DNA from 3 places in the Mesorhizobium sp. M0659 genome. Region 2 is predicted to be linked to each of the others. Evidence: predicted binding sites of a transcription regulator. Region 2 holds the regulator's gene; each other region holds the start of a gene.
The links. Region 2 encodes LexA, which represses DNA repair genes until DNA is damaged. Its sites were predicted from a motif close to TGTTCNNNNTGTGTTCNG; they were not measured.
Positions count from the first base shown of each region.

Region 1: a site for LexA is predicted at 2,618-2,635, ahead of NKI31_RS21535 (YifB family Mg chelatase-like AAA ATPase). Genes of this name have one in related genera too.
Region 3: a site for LexA is predicted at 3,693-3,710, ahead of dinB (DNA polymerase IV). Genes of this name have one in related genera too.

Region 1 is NZ_JAMYPY010000014.1:67,992-75,727, forward strand. Features, by position in the region: gene gshB (glutathione synthase) at 1-64, shown strand, start outside; gene NKI31_RS21525 (glycosyltransferase family 2 protein) at 157-1,230, opposite strand; gene NKI31_RS21530 (glycosyltransferase) at 1,415-2,479, shown strand; gene NKI31_RS21535 (YifB family Mg chelatase-like AAA ATPase) at 2,730-4,262, shown strand; gene NKI31_RS21540 (malate synthase G) at 4,468-6,639, opposite strand; gene NKI31_RS21545 (hydantoinase/oxoprolinase N-terminal domain-containing protein) at 6,773-7,736, opposite strand, start outside.
Region 2 is NZ_JAMYPY010000022.1:53,215-60,950, reverse strand. Features, by position in the region: gene arr (NAD(+)--rifampin ADP-ribosyltransferase) at 1-181, shown strand, start outside; gene NKI31_RS26500 (ComEC/Rec2 family competence protein) at 293-2,749, shown strand; gene lexA (transcriptional repressor LexA) at 2,743-3,525, opposite strand; gene NKI31_RS26490 (GntR family transcriptional regulator) at 3,730-4,494, opposite strand; gene kynU (kynureninase) at 4,660-5,907, shown strand; gene kynA (tryptophan 2,3-dioxygenase) at 6,011-6,847, opposite strand; gene NKI31_RS26475 (AMP-binding protein) at 6,844-7,736, opposite strand, start outside.
Region 3 is NZ_JAMYPY010000025.1:39,296-47,031, reverse strand. Features, by position in the region: gene NKI31_RS27565 (EamA family transporter) at 1-82, shown strand, start outside; gene NKI31_RS27560 (hypothetical protein) at 228-1,403, shown strand; gene NKI31_RS27555 (hypothetical protein) at 1,595-1,693, opposite strand; gene NKI31_RS27550 (hypothetical protein) at 1,753-1,851, opposite strand; gene NKI31_RS27545 (DUF924 family protein) at 2,050-2,424, opposite strand; gene dinB (DNA polymerase IV) at 2,390-3,631, opposite strand; gene NKI31_RS27535 (hypothetical protein) at 3,865-4,101, shown strand; gene NKI31_RS27530 (heme-copper oxidase family protein) at 4,256-4,663, shown strand; gene NKI31_RS27525 (hypothetical protein) at 4,931-5,152, shown strand; partial or broken gene NKI31_RS31875 (PRC-barrel domain containing protein) at 5,453-5,587, opposite strand; gene NKI31_RS27515 (hypothetical protein) at 5,554-5,883, opposite strand; gene NKI31_RS27510 (hypothetical protein) at 6,044-6,346, shown strand; gene NKI31_RS27505 (DUF1236 domain-containing protein) at 6,689-7,018, shown strand; gene NKI31_RS27500 (hypothetical protein) at 7,117-7,332, shown strand; gene NKI31_RS27495 (DUF2934 domain-containing protein) at 7,425-7,664, shown strand.

The DNA.
Region 1 (7,736 bases), on a different contig from region 2:
CGCGGATATCGCCAGCCTGTTCTGGGACGCGGTAGAGGCGAAGCGGCGGAATTTGGCCGCGTAGTGTGCGTTGCTACGGAGGACTTTGGTGGGTCCAGAGAAGCATCGAAAGATGCTCTTTATCGGGTAAGACTGCCGAGCAAGCGGCTCATCAAATCAAACTATGTCCCGGAAGCGCCGAGGCCTCAGTTTCGGAGGAAGGAGACCGATAAGTCTGGTCTGCAATTTTCGCTGTGGTGTTGCCCAGTCTTTCAGCAGAAAACCCGCATCGGAGTTCTTTTCCAGCAATGCAAAAGCCGCAGACAGTCCGATCAGGTCGACCAAGGTCCTGCGCATTGAGTGGCGGGAGATTAAATGCGCCAGTCCCGGCGCCACTTCGCACCAACGATTGGCCAGTGCCCGCCGTATCGCTATTTCAGTATCAGGCGACATCCTGCCGAGGCCAACTCCGGTACCCAGGATGCGCCCGTCCGCCCAGCCATTGCCGCCGTGAAGCCGATAACTGCCAAGAGCCCGCCCAATCCTCACGGTTCCGCCGATCATATGGGCGGCACGAGCCATATAACCATCGGCACATATCCTTATTTCGTCCGGATCGGATGGACGCATGATTTCAAGCGGAGCTCGACGAAACATCATCCCCGATGTGGTTGACCAAAACCAACCCACGGTACCCCGATCAATAAATAATAATGTCGGGTCAGCTTCGGTGTCGACATGCAGGTAGCCGCTCATTTTCGGCATCGATCGCGGGTCGTTCAGGTGGAATACGGGATGACCGCCCGCAAGCAGGTTGCCGGCCGTATCTATCACCACCTCATCGGAGCTCGACATTGCCGCGATACGGGTTTGGCTGAGATGCGCTCTCACATGGCATTCTATGAAGTCAGGATGCCAAGCATCGTCACCGTCAAGAAAGGAGATCAGGGGCCCGGCTGTCGCGTCAAGCCCGGTCATCATTGCTGTCAACTGCCCGCCATTTTGCAGTCGGGGCAGAAAGCGGAAACGACTGTCGCCAAGCTGGGACAGACACTCTTCAATCCTTCGGCGGGAACCGTCGGTCGAAAAATCATCGACCACCACGCATTCGAACGCAGTGTATGTCTGCGCCGCTACGGATCGGATCGCAGTGTCGATGAATGCCTCTTGATTGAAACAGCCTACGCAAACGGATACGGTTGGTAGCGCGATGTGAGAACCAGCTCCGCTTGGGACGATGTTTTCTTTCAAGAGGCGCTTCTCCGTACACCAGATTTGATCGCCTGAGATATTCCGTCGATCAAATGGCGGTGTTTCTTTGCCAAATTTCTCTCTATCGAAGCGAGTTTTTCTCCGCACTCAAGATCGCAATTGCCGCATGTTGACCCTACAGCACGGGTATCGCCCTCCTACCAAATTCGAGATTGTCAGAGCCATGCTGCGTCATGGCCACAACCTCAGAAAAGGGCACCCTTCCGCGAAGTCGCAACCTGCTCTTCAGGCCAGTTTGCTGTCGGACGATCCGTTCATATCCTATTCGGGAATGTCCGGTACGCCGCTCGGATTAGCAAGTCATATGCCTTTCCTTCCACGCGGCCACCGCGCCTGGTTTCTCATCTCGCCAACCTGGTCCATCGAAAACAGTGCTAGCGTCAAAACCATCCGGACCTATGCCGTTCTGCATAGACTCAAGAACCCCCGTCACTCGCTAATCTTCCTATCCAACACTCAGGCCGAGGCTGATCTGTTGAATCAGTCCGGCGAGGCCGCCGTCCTGCACAACAAGACGTCAACAACCTCCGAACACATATTCAGGCCTCTCGATGACGTCCCTGTAGAATTTGATGCAATCTACAATGCGCAGCTGGCTCCGTGGAAGCGCCATGACTTGTCGCTTGGCATCCAGCGTTGCGCATTTGTCTTCTATCGAGATTCAAGCGGATCCTCCACGACGGAGTCGGAAAGAGCGCGAATAAATCGGCATAGGGAGCTCGCGCCGCATCACGTCTTTATCAACGAGTTTGACGGCACCGGCAAGCCTGTCCGATTGGCACCGGCTCAGGTGAACACGCATCTAAATCGTGCAGCCGTGGGAATCTGTCTCTCTCACCTGGAAGGACCAATGTTCGCCAGCACGGAATATCTTCTCGCGGGCCTTCCAGTGGTCACGACGCCGAACCATGGCGGCCGAGACCTTTATCTGGATGACGACTATTCGCTCACAGTTCCACCCGATCCTCGATCCATCGCGGAGGCTGTCTTAGCGCTGAAGGAGCGACGAATTCCCCGGGATTACATTCGTTCGCAAACTTTGAAACGAATCGAACGAGACCGCGGGCGGTTCATAGACCTTGTAAACGAGATTTTTCTGGAGAGCGGCTCTTCGCGCCGGATCGCCCTGCCTTGGCCTTTCAGATATCCTGTCATGGAGTGGCTTCCACCGCAGGTCGCGATCGATCGATCGCTTTCAGGTTCGGTCGATGCCTTCATCACCGCTTAGAAGCAACACCCTCAGATCGCCGAAGGGCCTAGTCGCCCTTGTTAAACGCGGTCGAGGAGGCGGAGCAGCCGTTCCATTTTGCTTGACCATCTTCCTTTTTTGCAACCGGCACAGCGCGCTGCAGCCACCACGAATGCATGTTCCTGTAATGTTCTTGCCTTGGCCTGAAATCTATGGTTGTCTTGTCCTGACGTCGCTCGCGGTCTGAACCACAAGGCCGAGGCGAGCCGATATCCGGGGGCAGAGCAAGATGGTGGCGCGGGTTCGCACGGTTGCTTTCCAGGGCATCGAGGCCGTACCGGTCGATGTCCAGGTGATGATCGCGCCGGGCAAGGTCGGCATGCAGATCGTCGGGCTGGCCGACAAGGCGGTGGCCGAAAGCCGCGAGCGCGTGCAGGCGGCACTGCATGCGTCGGGGCTGTCGATGCCGTCGAAGAAGGTGACGGTCAACCTGGCGCCTGCCGATCTTCCTAAGGAAGGGAGCCATTACGACCTGCCGATCGCGCTCGGCCTGATGGCTGCACTCGGCGCCATTCCGGGCGACATGCTGGCCTCCTATGTCGTGCTCGGAGAATTGTCGCTCGACGGCACCATTGCCACGGTCGCCGGCGCGCTGCCGGCGGCGATCGGCGCCAATGCCGAGGGAAAGGGCCTGATCTGCCCGTTCGGCTGCGGGCCGGAAGCGGCCTGGGCGGGCAAGGATTTCGACATATTGGCGCCGCGCAGCCTGATTGCCATCGCCAATCATTTTCGCGGCACGCAGGTGCTGTCGCGGCCCGAGCCCGGCATCCATGTCTCGGCCCGCGACCTGCCCGACCTTTCAGACATCAAGGGCCAGGAAAGCGCCAAGCGGGCGCTGGAAGTGGCGGCGGCCGGCGGCCACAATCTGTTGATGGTCGGGCCTCCCGGCTCGGGAAAATCGATGCTGGCGCAGAGGCTGCCTTCAATTCTGCCGCCACTGGCGCCCAAGGAACTTCTTGAAGTCTCGATGATCGCCTCGGTGGCCGGCGAGCTCGGCGAAGGCAAGCTCACCGACCGGCGGCCGTTCCGCGCCCCGCACCATTCGGCTTCGATGGCGGCAATGGTCGGCGGCGGCATCAGGGCGCGGCCGGGCGAAGTATCGCTTGCCCATAACGGCGTGCTGTTCCTCGACGAGTTTCCCGAATTCACGCCGCAGACCTTGGATGCGCTGCGCCAGCCACTGGAGACCGGCGACTGCATGATCGCGCGCGCCAACCACCGCGTCACCTATCCAGCGCGCATCCAGCTGGTGGCGGCGATGAACCCGTGCCGTTGCGGCATGGCCGGCGAGCCCGGCTATCGCTGCCTGCGCGGTGAGCGCTGCCGCACCGACTACCAGGCGCGCATTTCCGGCCCGCTGCTCGACCGCATCGATCTCAGGATCGAGGTGCCTGCGGTTTCGGCCGCCGATCTGATCCGGCCGGATCGGGCGGAGAAAAGTGCCGCCGTTGCGCAGCGCGTCGCGCGCGCCCGCACCATCCAGCGCGAACGGTTCGAGCGGCTCGGCGTGACCAGCGCGACCACCAACGCGCATTGCTCGCCTTCTGTTATCGAGGACATCGCGATGCCGGATGCCGCCGGCCTGTCTCTGTTGAAGGACGCCAGCGAAAAGCTCGGCTTTTCCGCGCGCGCCTATCATCGGGTGCTGAAAGTGGCGCGCACGCTGGCCGATCTCGAAGCGAGAGAAACCGTCGGCCGCATTCACCTGGCCGAGGCGATTTCCTACCGCATGATGTCGGAGCGGGTGGCGCAGGCGGCGTAACGCTCCTCCTTGAGGGGAAGGTGGCCCCGAAGCGGCAGGGTGGGGGTCGCCGAAGAATGGTCGATCTTTTTGGAGCCGAGCCGAGAAAGGGCCTCTGCAATGACATTGCTTGTAGTGTCGTCCGAAGGGAGTCGCCGCACTTCACGCAGGACCCCACCCGGCCCTTCGGGCCACCCTCCCCTCAAGGGGGAGGGAAATGCAGGCGCTAATTCGCCCGCTCTTTCGCCTTCAGCTCCAGCCGCCGTGCGTGCAGCACCGGTTCCGTATAGCCATTCGGCTGTTCGCGGCCTCTAAACACCAGGTCGCAGGCGGCGTGGAAGGCGATGGAATTGTCGAAATCGGTGGCCATCGGGCGGTAGAGCGGGTCGCCGACATTTTGGAGGTCGACGATCGCTGCCATGCGCCGCAGCGAATCCATCACCTGGATCTGCGAGCACACCTTGTGGTGCAGCCAGTTGGCGATGTGCTGCGAGGAGATGCGCAGCGTGGCGCGGTCTTCCATCAGGCCGACATCGTTGATGTCGGGCACTTTCGAGCAGCCGACGCCCTGGTCGATCCAGCGCACGACATAGCCAAGAATACCTTGCGCATTGTTGTCGAGTTCGCGCTGGATCTCGTCGGGGGTCCAGTTCGGCCGCACCGCCACCGGCACCGACAATATATCATCGAGCTTCGCCTTCGGCCGGCTCTTGAGCGCCGCCTGGACGGCATGGACATCGACCTTGTGATAGTGCGTGGCGTGCAACGTCGCCGCCGTCGGCGACGGCACCCAGGCGGTGCTGGCGCCGGCCTTGGGATGCGCGATCTTCTGTTCCAGCATCGCCGCCATCAGATCGGGCATCGCCCACATGCCCTTGCCGATCTGGGCATGACCGGCGAGCCCGCATTCGAGCCCGATATCGACATTCCACGCCTCATAGGCGGAGATCCAGGCGGCCTGCTTCATGTCGCCCTTGCGGATCATCGGCCCGGCTTCCATCGAGGTGTGGATCTCGTCGCCGGTGCGGTCGAGGAAGCCGGTGTTGATGAACACGACGCGTTCCTTGGCGGCGCGGATCGCCTCCTTGAGGTTGACGGTGGTGCGCCGCTCCTCGTCCATGATGCCCATCTTGATGGTGTTTGCCGCCATACCGAGCAGCGCTTCGACGCGGTCGAAAATCTCGACTGCGAAGGCGACTTCCTCCGGCCCATGCATCTTCGGCTTCACCACATACATCGAGCCCGCGCGGGAATTCATCCGACGCCCGTTGGCGCCGACATCGTGCAGCGCGATCAGCGCCGTCATCGCCGCATCCAAGATGCCTTCCGGCACCTCGTTGCCATCGCGGTCGAGGATGGCCGGATTGGTCATGAGGTGACCGACGTCTCGCACCAGCATCAGCGAGCGGCCAGGCAAGCTCAGCGCGCCACCACTGGGCGCGGTCCAGGCGCGGTCCGGATTGAGCTTGCGCGTGAAGGTTTTGCCGCCCTTGCTGATTTCCTCCGCCAGATCGCCCTTCATCAGGCCGAGCCAGTTGCGGTAGACGATGACCTTGTCCTCGGCATCCACCGCCGCGACCGAATCCTCGCAGTCCTGAATGGTGGTCAGCGCCGATTCCAGGATCACGTCGGCAATGCCGGCCGGGTCGGTGCGGCCGATCTGGTTGGTGCGGTCGATGAGGATCTCGATGTGCAGGCCGTTCTGGACCAGCAGGATGGCTTCCGGGTTGGCGCCGTCGCCGCGGTAGCCGGCAAATTGTTTCGGGTTGGCCAGTGTGGTGCCGCCGGCGCCGGCGCCGAGCCGCAAGGTGCCACCCGAAACCGTCAGCCCGTTCACGCCGGCCCATTTGCCCGAGGTGAGCGGCACGGACTCGTCCAGAAAACTCTTCGCCCAGGCAACCACCTTGGCGCCGCGCACGGGGTTGAAGCTTTTTCCCTTCTCGGCGCCACCGGTCTCGGCAATGGCGTCGGTGCCGTAGAGCGCATCGTAGAGCGAGCCCCAGCGGGCATTGGCGGCGTTGATCGCATAACGCGCATTCATCACCGGCACCACCAGCTGCGGCCCGGCAACGGTGGCGATCTCGGGGTCGACATTGTCGGTCGACACGGAAAAGGCCGGCCCTTCGGGCACGAGATAGCCGATCTCACGCAAGAAGCTTTTGTAGGTCTCCATATCGATGGGCGCGCCATTGGCGCGGTGCCAGGCGTCGATCTGTTCCTGCATGGCGTCGCGTTTGGCCAACAGCGCCCGGTTCTTCGGCGCGAGATCATGGACGATGGACGAAAAGCCGTTCCAGAAGGCGTCGGCGGCAATACCGGTACCCGGCAGCGCTTCGCCGACAAAGTCATGCAGTTCGCGGGCAATCCGCAATCCGGCGATCTCGACGCGATCGGTCATCAGGGCTTCTCCAGATGAAAGGCTTTGCGGCCTTTGGCATGTCAGGGGTGAAGGGTCAATTCAGCTTAGGGTGAAGGCGGGGATTTTGAAGCTGCTGATCTCCCCCCAAGGGGACCCCAAGGGGGGAGATTACCTAAACCGCAATCCTCGGCCGACCCGATGCAACCGCCACCACATGCGCTTCGATAAACATCCGTTGGGCCTCAACGGTAGACACCTTGAACTCGGTCGAAACGTCGATCTCGGCATTATCCGTGCCGGCATCCTTCGCCCGCTCGGCTACGATCGCCCGCACATCAGCCTCCGCTGCCGCGATCGCCTTGGCCTCGTCCGTGAAGTCGCGCACCGTTTGCCCCGACGCGACCCGGAACAAACCTTCCTTGGGCTGGCTGACGCGGGCTTCGGCCGAGACGCGGACCTGGCCGACGACGGCGCCGAGCGCGTTGGCGACGTCGGTATCCTCCGGCACCACGCACTCATTACCGACCAGCTCGGCCAAGCCGGCATAGTGCAGCGGCGCCGAGGCGCCGAGGCCAATGACCGGACGATCGAGCGCGACGCTGAGCCTTGCGATGCCGGGATGGGAATCGACGGCGCGCTGCACCAGCGCATGCGCGACGGTGGCGGCGCCATCCAGCCCGTCTTCGGCAAAGGCGGTCTCCAGAATGTATTCGGCCGACCAGCGCGTCAGCGTCAGCAGCACCCGTTCGGAAATCACCTCCGGAGACGGCGCGATGTACTGGCCTCGCCCATCACGCTTGCGGGCAAACAGTTCGGCGCCGAGCCGGGCCGCAAGCGGGTCCCAGTTGGCCTGCTTGCCGAGCACATGGGCGGCGTCCGAGGGGGTGAAGCCCGAGATATGCACAAGACCGCGCGAGACCAGCCGGTTCAGCGTGGCGTTCTGGGCGTTCGAGGTGAGCAGCCTGTCGATGGCGAGCGGCACCGCACCAATCAGTTCATACAGTTTCGCCTCGGGCGCGGTCAGGCCGGCGGCGAGCCTGTCCGGCACGCCGGTGCGCAACGCAAAGCGGCCGTCCATGCGGCCGGGGTTGGGCGCCCTGAGCTGGCGCTCGAGCTCCGATGTCACGGAAACACCA
Region 2 (7,736 bases):
CCCTAACCTGACCGACAAAAAATTTCCCGGTAATCCGACGAAATCCTACCGCTCCCGTGATCCGTTGCTCATCCTGGGTGAACTCGGTGAATGGCAGGGTCATACACCGGAACAATTGAAGGCAATGCACGATGGGCTTGCTCGCCTGAGAGCGGAGGGCCAGGATATGATTGAGGATTGAGCGTCCTTGCCAGGTGATGGTCGATTCCGGCGCGGTGGACGTGATCACGCGGACTTTCGCGCTTTGCGCGTTCATGTAGCATAGGGGTCTGGGGCGCAAGGGGCAGACCCGATGGCTGGACGTGGCCGGGGCACGAAGGAAGGCGAAGGCGCCGAGGCAAGCGTCAGCGAACGCTCGCTGTTTGCCGATAGTCCCTATGCCGAGCCGCTGCCCCTCGCGCTGCCTGAGCCGCATCCCGGCGTCGCGCCTGCGCTGCCCGGTCACGCGTTGCCGGCGCAAGTCACAGCGCCCGGATCTATCGCCCGTCTGCGCAGACGGCTTCGCCGTCCGTCATGGCCCGCGCTCCGCCGCAGCCTTGCCGTGGCCGCCAACACGGAGCTCGACCGGGGCGTCGCCTTCCTGCTGGTGCCGGTTTTCCTGGCGGCCGGCGTCATCATTTATTTCTCGCTGGCCGGCGAGCCCGGCTTTGCGCAGCCAATCGCCATTGTGGTGCTGGCGACATGTTGCGCCCTCGCCACGCGATCGCGGCCGAGGACGCATCTGTTCTGCATGGCCGCGATGCTGTGCGCGCTCGGCGTCGTCGCCGCCAAAGTCGAGACTTGGCGCGCCGGAACGCAGATGCTCGGCTCCGAGATTCAGACACGGCTGACCGGCCGCGTCGTCAGTCTCGAACAGATGGAAAGCGGCCGCATCAGGCTGACGCTCGATGTGGTTTCGACCGCTTACCCCGAGCTGCGCTATGCCCCGGAGCGGGTCAGGCTCTCGGCGCGGACCGTTCCCGCCGATATGACCGCCGGCTCCCTGATCACCGGCTATGCCAGGCTGTTGCCGCCGACCGGTCCGGTGCGGCCGGAGAGCTACGATTTCTCCTTCGACAGCTATTTCACCGGTATCGGCGGCAGCGGCTTCTTTCTCGGCAATCCGAAAACCATTGCTACGCAGGGACCGCCGCCGCTGACCGCGCGGCTCTCCTCGGCAATCGAGAACGCGCGCGAAAACATTGCCGACCATATCAGGGGCAAAATCGGCGGCGCCGAAGGCGAGATTGCCGCGGCGTTGATTGTCGGGGTGCGCGCCGGCATCCCGGACGAGGTCAACGAAGCGATGCGGCGCACCGGCATCTACCACATCATCTCCATCTCCGGCCTGCACATGGCGCTGGTTGCCGGCACCATCATGGCGTTGCTGCGTGGCGCCTTTGCGCTGTTTCCCGATTTCTCTTCGCGCCGCCCAGTCAAGAAATATGCAGCAGTGGCAGCACTCGTCTCCATCGCCGCCTATCTCGTCATTTCAGGCGTCGTGGTTGCCGCCGAGCGCAGCTTCATCATGCTGGCGGTCATGCTTGTCGCCGTGCTGTTTGATCGCGCCGCACTCACCATGCGCAATCTGGCGATCTCCGCCATTGCCGTCATCCTGGTGTCGCCGCACGAGGTGGTCGGTCCCAGCTTCCAGATGTCGTTTGCTGCCACCGCCGCCCTTGTCGGCGCCTATGCCGGCTGGGCCGATTACCGCGCCGACAAGGTGAGAACGCCGCCGGCAAAGCGCTCCTTCGTCGGCTTCCTGTCGCGAAAATTCGCGCTGGCCATGGGCGGCCTCGCCATGACCTCGATCATCGCCGGCAGTGCAACCTTGCTGTTCGCCATCTGGCATTTTCAGCGTGTGTCGCCGCTCAGCCTGATCGCCAATCTGGCCGTGATGCCGATTGTTTCGTTGATCGTCATGCCTTTTGCCGTGCTCAGCGCACTGGCGATGCCGTTCGGCGCCGACGGGCCGTTCCTCTATGTGATGGGCAAGGGTCTGATGGCGATGATCGCTATATCGGCCTGGATTTCCGAGCGCTCGCCGGTCGACGCCGTCGGGCTGATCTCCATCCGCTCGGTGCTGTTGGTGGCGGTCGCCCTCGTCATCGCCACCATGGCCACCACCTGGCTCAGGTTGGCGGCCGTGCCTTTCGCGCTGGCCGGCCTGTTGACGGTGCCGCAGGTGCTTACGCCCGACGTGCTCATATCCGAGGATGCGCATCTGGTGGCCATGCCGACCGGTGGCGGCGAACTCGCCCTCAACCGCGAACGCTCCAACGAATTCACCACGGACAATTGGAAACGGGCGCTGCGGGCCGAAACCATTATCCCACCTGAGATTTTCGAGTCAACAGATACGCGGTTCGATCTCGATCCGCTCGATCTGCCGCCCGGCTCGCCCTTCTATTGCACCGGCGATCTCTGTATCGCCCGGCACCCTTCCGGAGCCATTGTAGCGCTTGCGAAAGACCGCAAGACGGCGCGGCCGGCCTGTGCCTTCGCGAGCCTGATCGTCATCGATGACGCCACCGCCTACAATCCGTGCCGCGACCCGCTGGTGCTGGTCGTGACGAAGAAACAGCTGGCCCGCGACGGCAGCGCCGCCGTCTTCTTCGATCCGCAATCGGCAGCTGCAGCGCCAACCATCCGCTTCGCCGTCGACAAGCCGTATCGCCCCTGGCACGAGCAACGCCGCTTCTCCCGCGAAGCGCGCGGCCTGCCGCCCTACAACCAGCGTGAAAAGTACAAACCCAAGCCGGCTCAGTAGCGCCGGATCAATCCGACAAGCTTGCCCTGCACCTTCACCCTGTCCGGTCCAAAAATGCGGGTCTCGTAGGCCGGGTTGGCGGCTTCCAGGGCGATCGAGGCGCCCTTGCGGCGGAAGCGTTTCAGGGTCGCTTCCTCATCGTCGACCAACGCCACCACGATCTCGCCGGGGCTGGCTGTGTCGGCATTGCGGATGATGACCGTGTCGCCATCGAAAATGCCGGCCTCGATCATCGAATCGCCCTTGACCTCGAGCGCGTAGTGTTCGCCGCCCATGATCATATCGGGCGGCACCGAGATCGAATGGGTCTGATGCTGGATGGCGTCGATCGGCACGCCGGCGGCGATGCGTCCCATAACCGGGATTGAAATCGCGGAAACGGCATCGTCATTGCCGGCCGACATCGAACGCGACGGCGAGCCCGGCTTGATCTGGCGGCCGAGACCGCCTTGGCCCATCGCGCCTTGTCCTTGGCCGCCTTGCCCTTGGCCGGTTTGACCAAGACTGCCCTGAATGACGCTCGGCGAAAACTTCCTCGCCGCATTGAGGCCTGGTGCGATCGAGTCGGGCAGCCGCAGCACTTCCAGCGCGCGCGCCCGGTTCGGCAGCCGGCGAATGAAACCGCGCTCCTCAAGCGCCGTGATCAGGCGGTGGATGCCGGACTTGGAGGCGAGGTCAAGCGCTTCCTTCATCTCGTCGAAGGACGGCGGGATTCCGCTCTCCTTCAGGCGTTCATGGATGAACATCAGAAGCTCATGTTGTTTGCGCGTCAGCATCGCGGCCCCCAGGGGTTCTGAAACCAGAATCAAAAAAACAAACCCAGAACAAACACTATCTGTTCCAGTTGTGTTCCGCAACCTTTTAAAGTTTAATGAATGTGTTGACGTTTTGTTCAGCGTAACGTTCGGCACCGCGAGCGGCGCTCGTAGTCGTTGGCCGGCAACGGGGTGAAACGAAGACAAAGTGCCCTGCGTCGTCGGCTACGATCGCCGCTTCCTTTTCGGACGGGGCTGCGCAGCATCCGCGCCGGGTTCACTCTGGGCATAGACCTGCATCGTGTAGCCGATGTGAGCGGTCATCAGAGTTTTCGCACGTTCGACGTCGCGATCGAGGGCCGCTTCCATCAGGGCGGTATGGTGTTCGATCGCGACGGCGTCGCGCAGGGCCGCCACGGCCTTCCGGTGTCCATCCGTGCGGCCGGCGGCGGCGCGCAGCGTCGGGGCCAGACCCAGAAAGCGGTGATGGCGATGCAATTGGTCGGAAATCGTCGCATTGAAGCGCAGCAGCCAACTGGATGTCGCGGCACTGAGCAGCGCCGCATGGAAGGCATCGTGTTTTTCGTACCACGCGTCGACCGCATCATCCGATGGATCGTCGAGAACAGACCCGCACCGTGAGAGACGATAGTGGGCTGCAACGACCGCGTCTTCCCACTCGCGGTCGCCCTTCTCGACCGATTCCACCAGCAGGGGCAGTTCGACCACCAGCCGCGCACGCGCCAGATCCTCGAGCTCCGCCCGAGAGACGGGAGCGACCGCAAACCCACGGTTGCTGATGGCGGTCACAAGCCGTTCCGCATCCAGCCGCGACAGCGCCTCGCGCAACGGCGTCCAGCCGATGCCGTAGGTGTTGCGCAGCGTGCTCAGCTTCAACGGCGCGGCAGGCGCCAGCCGGGTCGCAAGAATATCGCGCCTGAGCAGGCGATAGGCCACTTCCGTCTTCGAGGTCTGCTCGTCATCCAGCATCGTGATCCATCAGACATAAACGCTCGGCGGATCATTATATATCAAAGTCTTTCAATGGGTGAATTATATAATGTTTGACAGCTCAAGGGCGACCACTCAAGATCGCCGGCATGTTTGGGCGGCAGGCTCCGCCGCGCGCGTTTGTCCATGGAAGGGCGCCGGATCATGAGCACGACACCCGATCTCGCTACAATCGAAGCAATGGATGCCGCCGATCCGCTGCGCTCCATGCGTGAACGCTTTGTCTTGCCGCAAGGCGTGATTTATCTCGACGGCAATTCGCTGGGTGCCGCGTCACCAGCCGTCTTCAGCGAATTGCAACAGGCCGCCACGCAGGAATGGGCGCAGGACCTCATTCGCGCCTGGAACACGGCTGGCTGGTTCAACATGCCGGTGGAACTGGGAGATCAGCTCGGACGACTGATCGGCGCGGCTGACGGGCAGACGGTGGTCTGCGACACAACCTCGATCAACATCTACAAGCTGCTGCACGCCGCGCTCGGCATGCGGCCGAATCGGTCGGTCATCGTTGCCGAGGGCGACAGTTTCCCGACCGACCTCTACATGGCCGAAGGCGTCGCCTCGACCCGGCCGGGAACGCGGCTGCGGCTGGAGGGCGTCGACGCGGCCGCAATCGAGGAGCTGATCGACGACAGCGTTGCCGTCATCCTGGTCAACCACGTAAACTACAAATCCGGCCAGTTGCGCGACATGGCGGCGCTGACGCGCAAGGCACATGACGCCGGCGCGCTGATCATCTGGGACCTCTGCCACACCGCCGGCGCCTTGCCGGTCGAACTCGACCGTGCCAATGCCGATTTCGCTGTCGGCTGCACCTACAAATACCTCAATGGCGGCCCGGGCTCGCCGGCCTTCATCTACGCGGCCGAGCGCCACCATGGTGATATCAGGCAGCCGCTCAGCGGCTGGTGGGGCCATGCGCGGCCCTTTGCCTTCGAGCAGGGCTTTGCCGTCGGCAGCGGGATCCGCCGCTTCCTGTGCGGAACGCAGCCGGTGCTGTCGATGCGGGCGCTCAAGGGCGCGCTCGATATCTGGAACGACGTCGACATGGCGGCGGTGCGCAGAAAAAGCATCGCACTGACCGACCTGTTTATCCAGCTCGTCGAAGCCAGATGCGGCGCCTACGGCCTTGAACTCGAAAGCCCGCGCGACGGCAGCCAGCGCGGCAGCCAGGTGTCGTTCCTCCACCCGCATGGCTACCAGGTGATGCGGGCGCTGATCGAGCGCGGCGTGATCGGCGATTTTCGGGCGCCGTCGACCATCCGTTTCGGCTTCACGCCGCTCTATGTCGGTTATGGCGATGTCTGGCAGGCGGTCGAAGCGCTGGAGGATATTTTGCGCACCGGCGCCTGGCAGGACGCCCGCTTCGCGGTGAAGACCGCGGTTACGTGAGAAACTAGAGCAATTTCAGGAAGTGTGAAGCGGTTTTCCGTCCGAAATTGCGTCAATCAAAGAGCTAGAGCATTTCGCCGTTTCCGTTAAACGGTGAAATGCTCTAGAGCCGGGTGCGGACCGTCCAGAGCTCCGGAAACAGCACGACCTCCAGCATCTTCTTCAGATAGGAGGCGCCTGAGGTGCCGCCCGTGCCGCGCTTCAAGCCGATGATGCGCTCGACCGTGGTGACGTGGTTGAAGCGCCAGCGGCGGAAATAATCCTCGAAGTCGACCAGCTTCTCGGCCAGTTCGTAGAGCATCCAGTAGCGCTGCGGGTCGCGGTAGACGGTTTGCCAGGCAGCCAGCACTTCTTCGTTCTCGACGCGCGTCTCGCGCCAGTCCGTGCGACTGGCGTCGGCGCCGATGTCGAAGCCATTGCGCGCCAAAAGCAGAAGCGCCTCATCATAGAGCGACGGCGTGGCCAGGATGGCTTCCAGCCTGTCCGTAAGGTCGGGCCGGTGCTTGTGCGGCCCGAGCATGGCAAGGTTGCGGTTGCCGGCCATGAACTCGATAGCGCGGTACTGCCACGACTGGAAGCCCGAGGATTGGCCGAGCGCGTCGCGAAACTCGGTGTATTCGCTTGGCGTCATCGTGCGCAGCACGTCCCAGGCATTGTTGAGCTGCTCGAAGATGCGCGCGACGCGAGACAGCATCTTGAAGCTCGGTTCGAGGCGGTCGGCGCGGATAGAGCGGATCGCGGCGCCGATCTCGTGTAAAGCGAGCTTCATCCACAATTCCGATGTCTGATGCTGGATGATGAACAGCATCTCGTCATGGGCCGAAGACAGCGGCGCCTGCGCATCGAGCACCTTGTCCAGCTGCAGATAGTCGCTGTAGGACATCCGCTCCTTGAACGACATCTGCGCGCCATCGGACGCCGGATCGTGCGGCTTAATCAATTGCTCTTCTCCGCGCGCAACCGGAAGCGCTGGATCTTGCCGGTCTGGGTTTTGGGCAAGGCGTCGATGAACTTCACCGAACGCGGATATTTGTAGGGCGCGATCGTTGCCTTGACGTGGTCCTGCAGGCGTTTGACGGTCAATGCGTCCGGCGAAACACCTTGCACAAGCACGATATGCGCCTCGACGATCTGGCCGCGTTCACCGTCCTCGGCGCCGGTCACCGCGCATTCGGCGACGTCGGGATGCGAGAGCAGCGCCGCTTCGACCTCGGGGCCGGCGATGTTGTAGCCGGCGCTGACGATCATGTCGTCGGAACGCGCGGCGAAGTGGAAGAAGCCATCCTCGTCCTGCGTGAACGTATCGCCGGTGAGATTCCAGCCGTCGCGGACATAGTCCTTTTGCCTGGCATCGGCCATGTAGCGGCAGCCGGTCGGGCCGCGCACCGCCAGCCGGCCAGTAGAGCCGCGCGGCAACTCCCGCATCTCGTCATCGACGATGCGTGCCTGATAGCCGCCGACGGGTTTGCCTGTGGAGGCCGGCTTCATGTCGTCGAAGCGGTTGGAGATGAAGATATGCAGCATCTCGGTGGCGCCGATCCCATCGAGGATCGGCTTGCCGGTCTTCTCAGTCCATTCCTCGAAGACAGGCGCCGGCAGCGTCTCGCCCGCCGAAACCGCGACGCGCAGCGAGGACAGGTCAGCGCCTTGATCCATGGCCTTGAGCATGGCCCGATAGGCGGTTGGAGCGGTGAAGGAAATGGTCGCTTTGTAGGTCTCGATGATGTGGATCATGTTGGGTGGCGTCGCCTGTTCCAGCAACGTCGCCGCGGCGCCGAAACGCAGCGGGAAGATGGCGAGCCCGCCAAGACCGAAGGTAAAGGCAAGGG
Region 3 (7,736 bases), on a different contig from region 2:
GTGCGCGGGCGTCGCCGCCGTGGTCGTCGCCGCCTTCGGCGCCGCGCTGACCACCAGGCCGCCGGTGCCATCGCCGGAATAGGTGCCTGAAATGGGTATGTGACGCCGATGCCGTGGTCCGCCGGTCCCGTGTCCGGTTGCTCAAGCGCCTGCAGCATCGATATATGGATCGATGTATGCGCAGGAGATCCAGATGAGCAGGGCTGACAGCATTGCTTGAGCCGTCCGTGATCAAGGCAATACTCCTTGTCGGGCTCGCCGCTGTCGTTGCGGCTTTGGCCTGGCGGCTGGCGCGGTCGCGTCGCAGAGCCCGGCTTCGTGAAGATCCGGCCAACGACTACGCCGTGCGCCGGGACTGGTCGGGCAACCACGGCAAGCTCAATCATTCGACCTTTGTCTACTTCGATGCCGATCGTGACGGCCGCTACGGGCTCGGCGACCGCCCGATGGCCGGCATCATGGTCAGACTGCATGATGGCGACGGCCGCTTCGTCGCCGCGGCGCGGAGCAACCGCGGCGGCTTTGCCAATTTCCTGGCGTCGGCGAAACGTCGGGCCGCGCCCATCCATGTGCCGGGCAGCTACCGCTTCACCGTGTCGGTTCCGCCCGGCTGGCGCTCCAGCAGCGCCAACGAGGTCCAGTCGCAGCACCTCCGGCCGCTGCCGGGCTCGCCCACCGGGCTGGTCTCGGAAGCAATGCTGCAGCCGGTCGGCCTGTTTGCGATACGCCGGCTCAGCGGCCGCGTAGCGGACGGTGTTTCGACGAGCATCTCGGTGATGGCGAAAGGGCAAGAGGTGGCGGTGCATCCGCTAAGTGCTGGCGCTGGCTTCCGTCTCGATCTGCCCGATGACGCCGACGCGATCGAAATCACCGGCGGTGGCATGGAACGACGACTGGCCTTGTCGGCCTACCCGACCGAGCTCGGCCTGCTGTCGCCCGAGAACGCGGCTGTCGACAGCGCCGCGTCCTTGCAGGCCATCGGTTTCGACGATGTCACGACGCGCGGCCTGCGCAAGGTGCCGTCCGGTTATGCCGGGTTGACCTGGTTCAACCTGAACGCACTGGCGCGCGATCATACCGAAGGCAGCGAAGGCTACGTCAACGGCAATATCTCGGGAGACCATGTCTGCTATACGAGCAGCGGACACCCGGCTGAATTCTCGAGCGACAAACCGTTCGGGTTCCATTCCGTGATGCTGACGGCGGCATGGTTGAAGTCCGAAGGCGAAACCGCACTGGTCGAGAGCTGGCTTGGCGACCGGCTGATCGCCAGCGACACGATCGTCCTGTCGGCACTGGCGCCCGTCCACTATGCGCCGATGCTGGCGGCGGTGACGCGCGTGCGCCTCTCCACGAGCCACTATTGGCAGCTCGTGCTCGACGATCTGGTGGTTGTGCGCTGAAGCGTGTCGCGATCAATCGGGGTGAAAGGGTTTATCGCGGATTGGAAGCACCGTTCGCGGTGACCTGCGAGAGCTTGCCTTTTTTGACCAGCACCGGTTTCAGATAGGTTTTCTTCATTTTCCACTCTCCACGTCGGGCACCCAAAGCCCTGTTCCCGGCCAGACGGCACGAGGCGTCGGATAATCGGCTGCTAGACTGCGACCGGCCCGGAGCCGTTACCATTGTCGGCTGTAACCTGCGAGAGCTTGCCCTTCTTGACCAGCACCGGCTTCGAATAGGTCTTCTTCATGCCGCATCTCCAGTGTCAGGCGAGGCCGCCAGATCAGGCGACAGTCCGACTCAACGACCTCACTCGATCGGGCCGGAACCCGCTCCATTGGCGAGCGCCGTAACCTGCGAAAGCTTGCCTTTTTTGACCAGAACAGGCTTCGAATAGGTTTTCTTCATAGTGAATCCTCCAAGCTTACGCGATAATGCCAGACGGATGGGCACTGTCAACCTTCGCGGCGCCGTCGTCCCGTCCCGGGTTTCTTGGTCCCGATGCACTAGATCATGATGAGATTTGGTTGCAATCTCATCATGATCTAACCCTTTGTTGCAGCATGATCTTTTCCAAAAACCGGACCCGCTTTTTGGGATCATGCTCTAACCCGCAAATCCACCTTCATCGAGAAAGCGTTGTTCTTGGGCGTGCATGGCGCGGCCGAGGATCGGGTTGCGGTGCGGAAAACGTCCGAAACGGCGGATGATGTCGCGGTGATGTTCGGCCCGCTTCAGGTCGGACGGGCCGATGTCGCGCGACAGCGCCACCGAGCGGTCCTGGTCGGCAATCGCTTCGGAATGCGCGAAGGGCAGCCCGAAGAACAGCCGCAGCGAGGGATCGACCATCCGCTGGAACCCGGCATCGATCGCCTCAGTAGCGATCGCGCGGGCAGCGCTATCTTCGGGTGCGGCGTAAGCATTGGCCTGGCCGTCGCGGCGGCCCTCAAAGCTCCTTTTCCGCCAGTTCGCGGAAGGCATCGGGAACCGAGCGCCGGGCTTCCAGCGCCACGGCGCCATAGCCGACAGCCTCTCTGCCAAAGCGCTGGCGGATCTTGTCGATGGCGCGGTCGGCGCCAAAGCGCGCCAGGCCTTGCCTGCTGCCGGGTCGCTGCTTTTCATCGGCAAGCCCGAGCGGCAGCTCCAGCTGCAGCTCGGCACTTTCTTCCAGCTGCGACACCGAGATCGCCAGCAGCGAGATGGTCTTCTCCCGAGGGTTGGCGGCCAGCACGCCGCGCACCAGCTCCCCGGCGATTTCGGCCAGCATCGCGGTTGCCGAAATCGGCTGATCGAGCGTCAGCGAGCGTGTGACGGCGTGCAGATCGGCGAAACGCACGCGCACCGTCACCGTGCGCCCGGGCCGTGATTTGGCCCTGAGCCGGCTGGCGACCCGGTCTGCCAGATGCAGCAGCACGGGTCCGAAGATACGCGCTTCGGCCGGCCGTCTGCCAAGCGCCGACTGCGCGCCGGCGGAATGCGACCGCCTGTGGGTTTCGAGCTTTCGCGGGTCGCGGTTCCATGCCAGCGACGCCAGCTTTTCGCCGGCGGCGGGCCCGAGCAACCTTCGCAGCGCCCCGCTATGCGTCTTTGCCAACTGGCCGATGGTCTCGATGCCGATCTCGGCCAGCCGCGCTCTGGTCGCCGGGCCGACGCCCCACATCAGGCCGACCGGCAGATCATGCAGGAAGGCAAGTTCGGTGTTCGGATCGACCACCACTAGGCCGTCGGGCTTGGCCACCTGCGAGGCGATCTTGGCCAGATGCTTGGTGCGCGCCACGCCGATCGAGATCGGCAGGCCGAGCTCTGCCCGGACGCGCCGACGCACCGTGGCGGCGATCTCGGCCGGCGGTCCGAACAGATGCGTGCAGCCGGCCACATCGGCAAAGGCTTCATCGATGGAAATCCGCTCGACCAGCGGCGTGAAATCGTCGAGCACCTTGATGGCGGCGTCGCCCAGCCGCTGATAGTCGGCGAAATGGCCGCCGACGAAGATCAGTCCGGGGCAAAGCTCGCGCGCGCGTCGTCCGGGCATGCCGCCGCGCACGCCGAAAGCCCTGGCTTCGTAGGAAGCGGCAAGCACGACGCCGCCGCCGACGGCGATCGGCTTGCCCCTGAGCGCCGGGTCGAGCAGCTGCTCGACCGAGGCGTAGAAGGCGTCGAGATCCGCATGCAGGATGGTGGGCTCCATCCCGACCGTTCCCTTTGCGGCGTTGCAGCATTAGCCGCGTCTGTTGTGAGAGGCGTTTTTGCCGAACAAATAGAGAACAAACAGGGCCTATTGTCAAGCGAAGCGGTTGTCGCCGGCCGGCCCGTTCCAGGTCGGGCTGTCGAGTGCTCCGCCTGGGCATCGGACCTGCGGAACATTGTCTCTCGCCTCGGCGTTCATATCCGCGACGGGACGCTGTTTTTGTGGAGGCCGGTATGGGCCAGTTCGAGATGATCGACCTCGTCAGCGTCATTGACGCCTGCACGAGCGATCGCGTTGCCGGGCACTGCGTGTCAATGGCCAGGGCGGTGGAGGAGTTGCGAGTGCTGACCGGTGATTTCGTATCGCCGGACGAGACGGTGGCCAACGCGCTGTCGGCAGTGGCGCTGGGGCGCGGCTGCGCGGTGGTGTTCGACGAGCGAGCGGGCGCCGACATCTTGCTGACGCCGTAGCGCGGCGGCGCCGGGTTGTGGCAGCCAGAAAAGTCGAACAGCGTGCAAAAAGCTGTGCAGGCATGGCCCCATAACCGGGGCGTGGAAAAGTTCTGCGCGTGGGTGTATTCTCCAGGTCGCAAGCGGTCGCAGACCGCATAGGGGGAGAAATGACATGCCGAGGGTTTCAGAACTCTTTTTCAAAACTGCCATCTTGTTCCTGATGTTGGGGATTGCGGCCGGCCTGCAGATGGCGATCTCGGGTGACCACGCCGCTTTTCCGGCGCACGCGCATATCAATCTGCTCGGTTGGGTGACGAGCGCCATCTTCGGCGGCTACTACGCGCTCAATCCGCAAAAGGCGGCGCGTCGCATCGCCATGATCCACTACGGGCTCTACACACTCGGCCTGGTGATCATGCTGCCGGCGCTGTATGTGATGCTGCAGGGAAACCCGGCGCTTGAACCGATCGTCGCCGGCGGCTCGGTCATTATCGCCGCTGCCGTTCTGGTTTTTGCTTTCGTGGTGTTTTCGCCCGAAACGGCGCGCTCGGTGTCCGGCGTGGTTCCGGCCTCTCGCTGACTGTTCGCGCGCGGCGATCAAAGTCCCGACCCGCATTCGCGACCCGCGACACGGGTTGGCCAGGCCGATGGCCGCAGCCGCTGGCTGCGGTGTCTATCGCCGCGTCGGCGCTTAACATACCCGAGTCCCACCACGTATTATTTCGTGACTATTTGGCGCCGGAACCTTCCCAGATATCGCGCGTTGCGGCGACTGTATTCGCGCTGCCTTATATATAGGCAGACTTGAGTACGTCCACAGCATGGGTTGGGGGAGGAGCAGGCCACCATGTCGAACAGAGAAATCGGAACGTCGGCCTCACTGGGCCGACGCATCGCCGATCTGAAAGCCAGGATGCGAGACGCCAGCGTTACTGAACACGAGATGCAGACCTTCCAGAAGGTCGCGGCCATCATGGGGGGTGTCGAAGGCTCCCTACGCCTCGACGCCGACGACCTGATCGCGGCGTCCTTCGTCACCGAGGCGCTCGGCGATCCCGGGTCGAACTGAAGGTCAGAGCCCGTCGGCACTCAAGTGCCGGCGGGCGATGGCCCGGTTCGCAGCGTTGCGATGCTGGAGCGTGTCTGCGCCGCCCGCGGCGGGGATATCTTGCGCACTTTGAAGATTCAGGCGAGCGGCCTCAACGGCGCTTGAGATATTGGGCTTCGCGTTCGTGCTTCTCGGCTGCCTCGCGGCTGTCGAACGTGCCGAGATTGCGTCGCCGCCGGCCCTTGACCACAAGGGCTAAATTTAACCAAACCGCCAAGGCGCCTTAAACGAAGGATCAGACCAGCCGGATCCTTCGAAATATCAATCGCGATGCTCCGGCATCGCCTTCAGCTCATCCTTGGTCCAACTGGTGACGGCGTGGACGTCCCGGGAAACCTCTCGAAAGTCCGCGGTCGCTGCCCTTACACCTCGTCGAACGGGCCGCCGCGCCTCGCCAGGTCGTGACCAATGGCGGCTTCCTCGGCGTCGTCGGGCAAGGCATCGTCACTGTCCTGGTAGGGGTTGTCGTCATCCTCCTCGGGCAGTTCGCCTTCCTTCTCGACTCCGGTGGTGTCCGGCAGGCTTTCCTCATCTGCTCCGTCGGGCAGGACCGTTGCGCCACGCAGCGCATCCCAATCCTGCCGGCGCGGCGTCGGCGCCTCCACCTCGTCATTGGCGATCGTGTCGCGGGCATCGTTTTTGCTCGGTGGCGCCTCGACCTCGTCATTGGGTTTTCTGTTTCGTTCTTCCATGATTGCCTCCTCTGGGCGGCTTTGCGTCGAGAAGGTGGAACTCACTTCCGGCTGTCAGGTTCCGGCAACCACTCCATCTCCGTGGAACCAATTGCCGCCAGTCTGCTTTGCCAAGGACTAGTCTGTTTTGCCAAGGAGATGAATCCAGAGGAGCTGGACCATGAAGACTTTCCCCCTCATCCCATGCGTGCTGCTCTTGGCGCTGGCCGACCCGGCGGCTGCGCAGGACAATGGCGACCGGAACGGCCCTGCCGCGCCTTGCCAGGCGCAGCCTCAGGACGATGCTCGGAAGCCGCCGGTCGCCAATGGCGGTGGCGAATCGACCAGCACGCTCGGTCCCTGCGGCGGCGTGCTGCAGCCGCCGCCCAGTGGTGACCAGGGTATGACGCAGCCGCCGCCGGACCAGGGCAAGACGCCGGTGATCAAGCCTGGCGAGGTGCCTGCGCAGCCGCCGAAGCAATGACCTTTGCTTGAAACTTCACGGCGTGGCACGAAGGCGGTCGGTTCCGGTCTTGGCCGGGCGACGCGGTCACCGGATCAATGCCGGCGCCGGCCGCGATCGCCACCGGAATTTGGAGCCGTGCATCGTCCACGTCGAAGGTCTCCTGAGGGATTGTGCTTCAATGCGAATCTTGCGGGTGCGGGTTCTGCTGGCATGACCGGGAAGCCGATCAATTTAGTCTCCGCTTGCGGAACAAGACCGTACCGGCTGCGTTTGCCTCCAGGAGCCCGCCACCTCGATCTGCGCTGTTTTCGCCTCATGCGGGAACACGGCGGAGCTCGCCAACAACGACAGGAGACGAAGATGAAAACCATCCTTATTCCCGCCGTCGCCGGGCTCGCCATGATCGCTGGTATCGGCATTGCCGCCGCCGACGAGGTCATCGTCACGCAGCCGGCACAGCAGCAGGTGATCATCACCCCGGAACAGCGCACGGTCGTGCACCAGTACGTAAAGAAACATCCGCTTGCCTCGGTCAATCTGCTCGGCGTCGAATTGAATGTCGGCACTGCCTTGCCTGACACTGTCGAGCTGCAGGAGGTTCCCGACGTTCAGTACAGATACGCCGTCGTCGACAACCATACCGTGTTGGTCGACCCCAGCACGCGCAGGATTGTCGAGGTGGTCGAGTAACGCTCGACAACCTAACCATTCATCGGTGATACGGCCCTGTCGTTCTTCCCAAAAGGGCGGCAGGGCCGAATGACGAACATGATGAAAGGAGAATTGCCATGTTGCCGCATGTCGAGACCCCGAACTCCGCCAATGTTGCGGCGTGTTGCGACAAGTTGCTGGCCGAGCGCAACACGGCGCTGTTATCGATGAAGGAAGCGATCGCGCTCCTGCGGGAGCGCACCGGCACCGATCGTTCGGATGCCGACCTCGCGGGGCTGATCGTCAAGAAAGCGGCGCTGCTCGGCGTTGCGGTGATTTCCGACCCGCGCTGAGATGTCTCGTCACTCAAGACGCCGGCCGAATTTTCGGCTAATGTTTTCGTGGAATCTGGACCAACCGACCGGACCCAACCACGGAGGCTTAAGTGACGGACGACAAACAGGACCGCATTCGCCAGCGCGCGCACGAGATTTGGGAAAAGGCCGGCCGGCCTGAAGGCGCGCATCAGGAACACTGGGAGCAGGCCACGGCTGAAGTCGATGGCGCGGTCGCCAAGCCAAAAAAGGCGGCGAAGAAAGCTGACGCCAAGCCCGCCAAGGCAGCCGCCAAGTCAAAGGCAGCGAAGCCTGCCGCCGCAAAGTCCGGCAAAGCCAAATCGAAATAAGGCCAAGTTGAAACAAGGCCAGTCGAAATAAAGCAAGGCCGGAATTAGCTGGCCGGGCCATCCTTGGCGCCC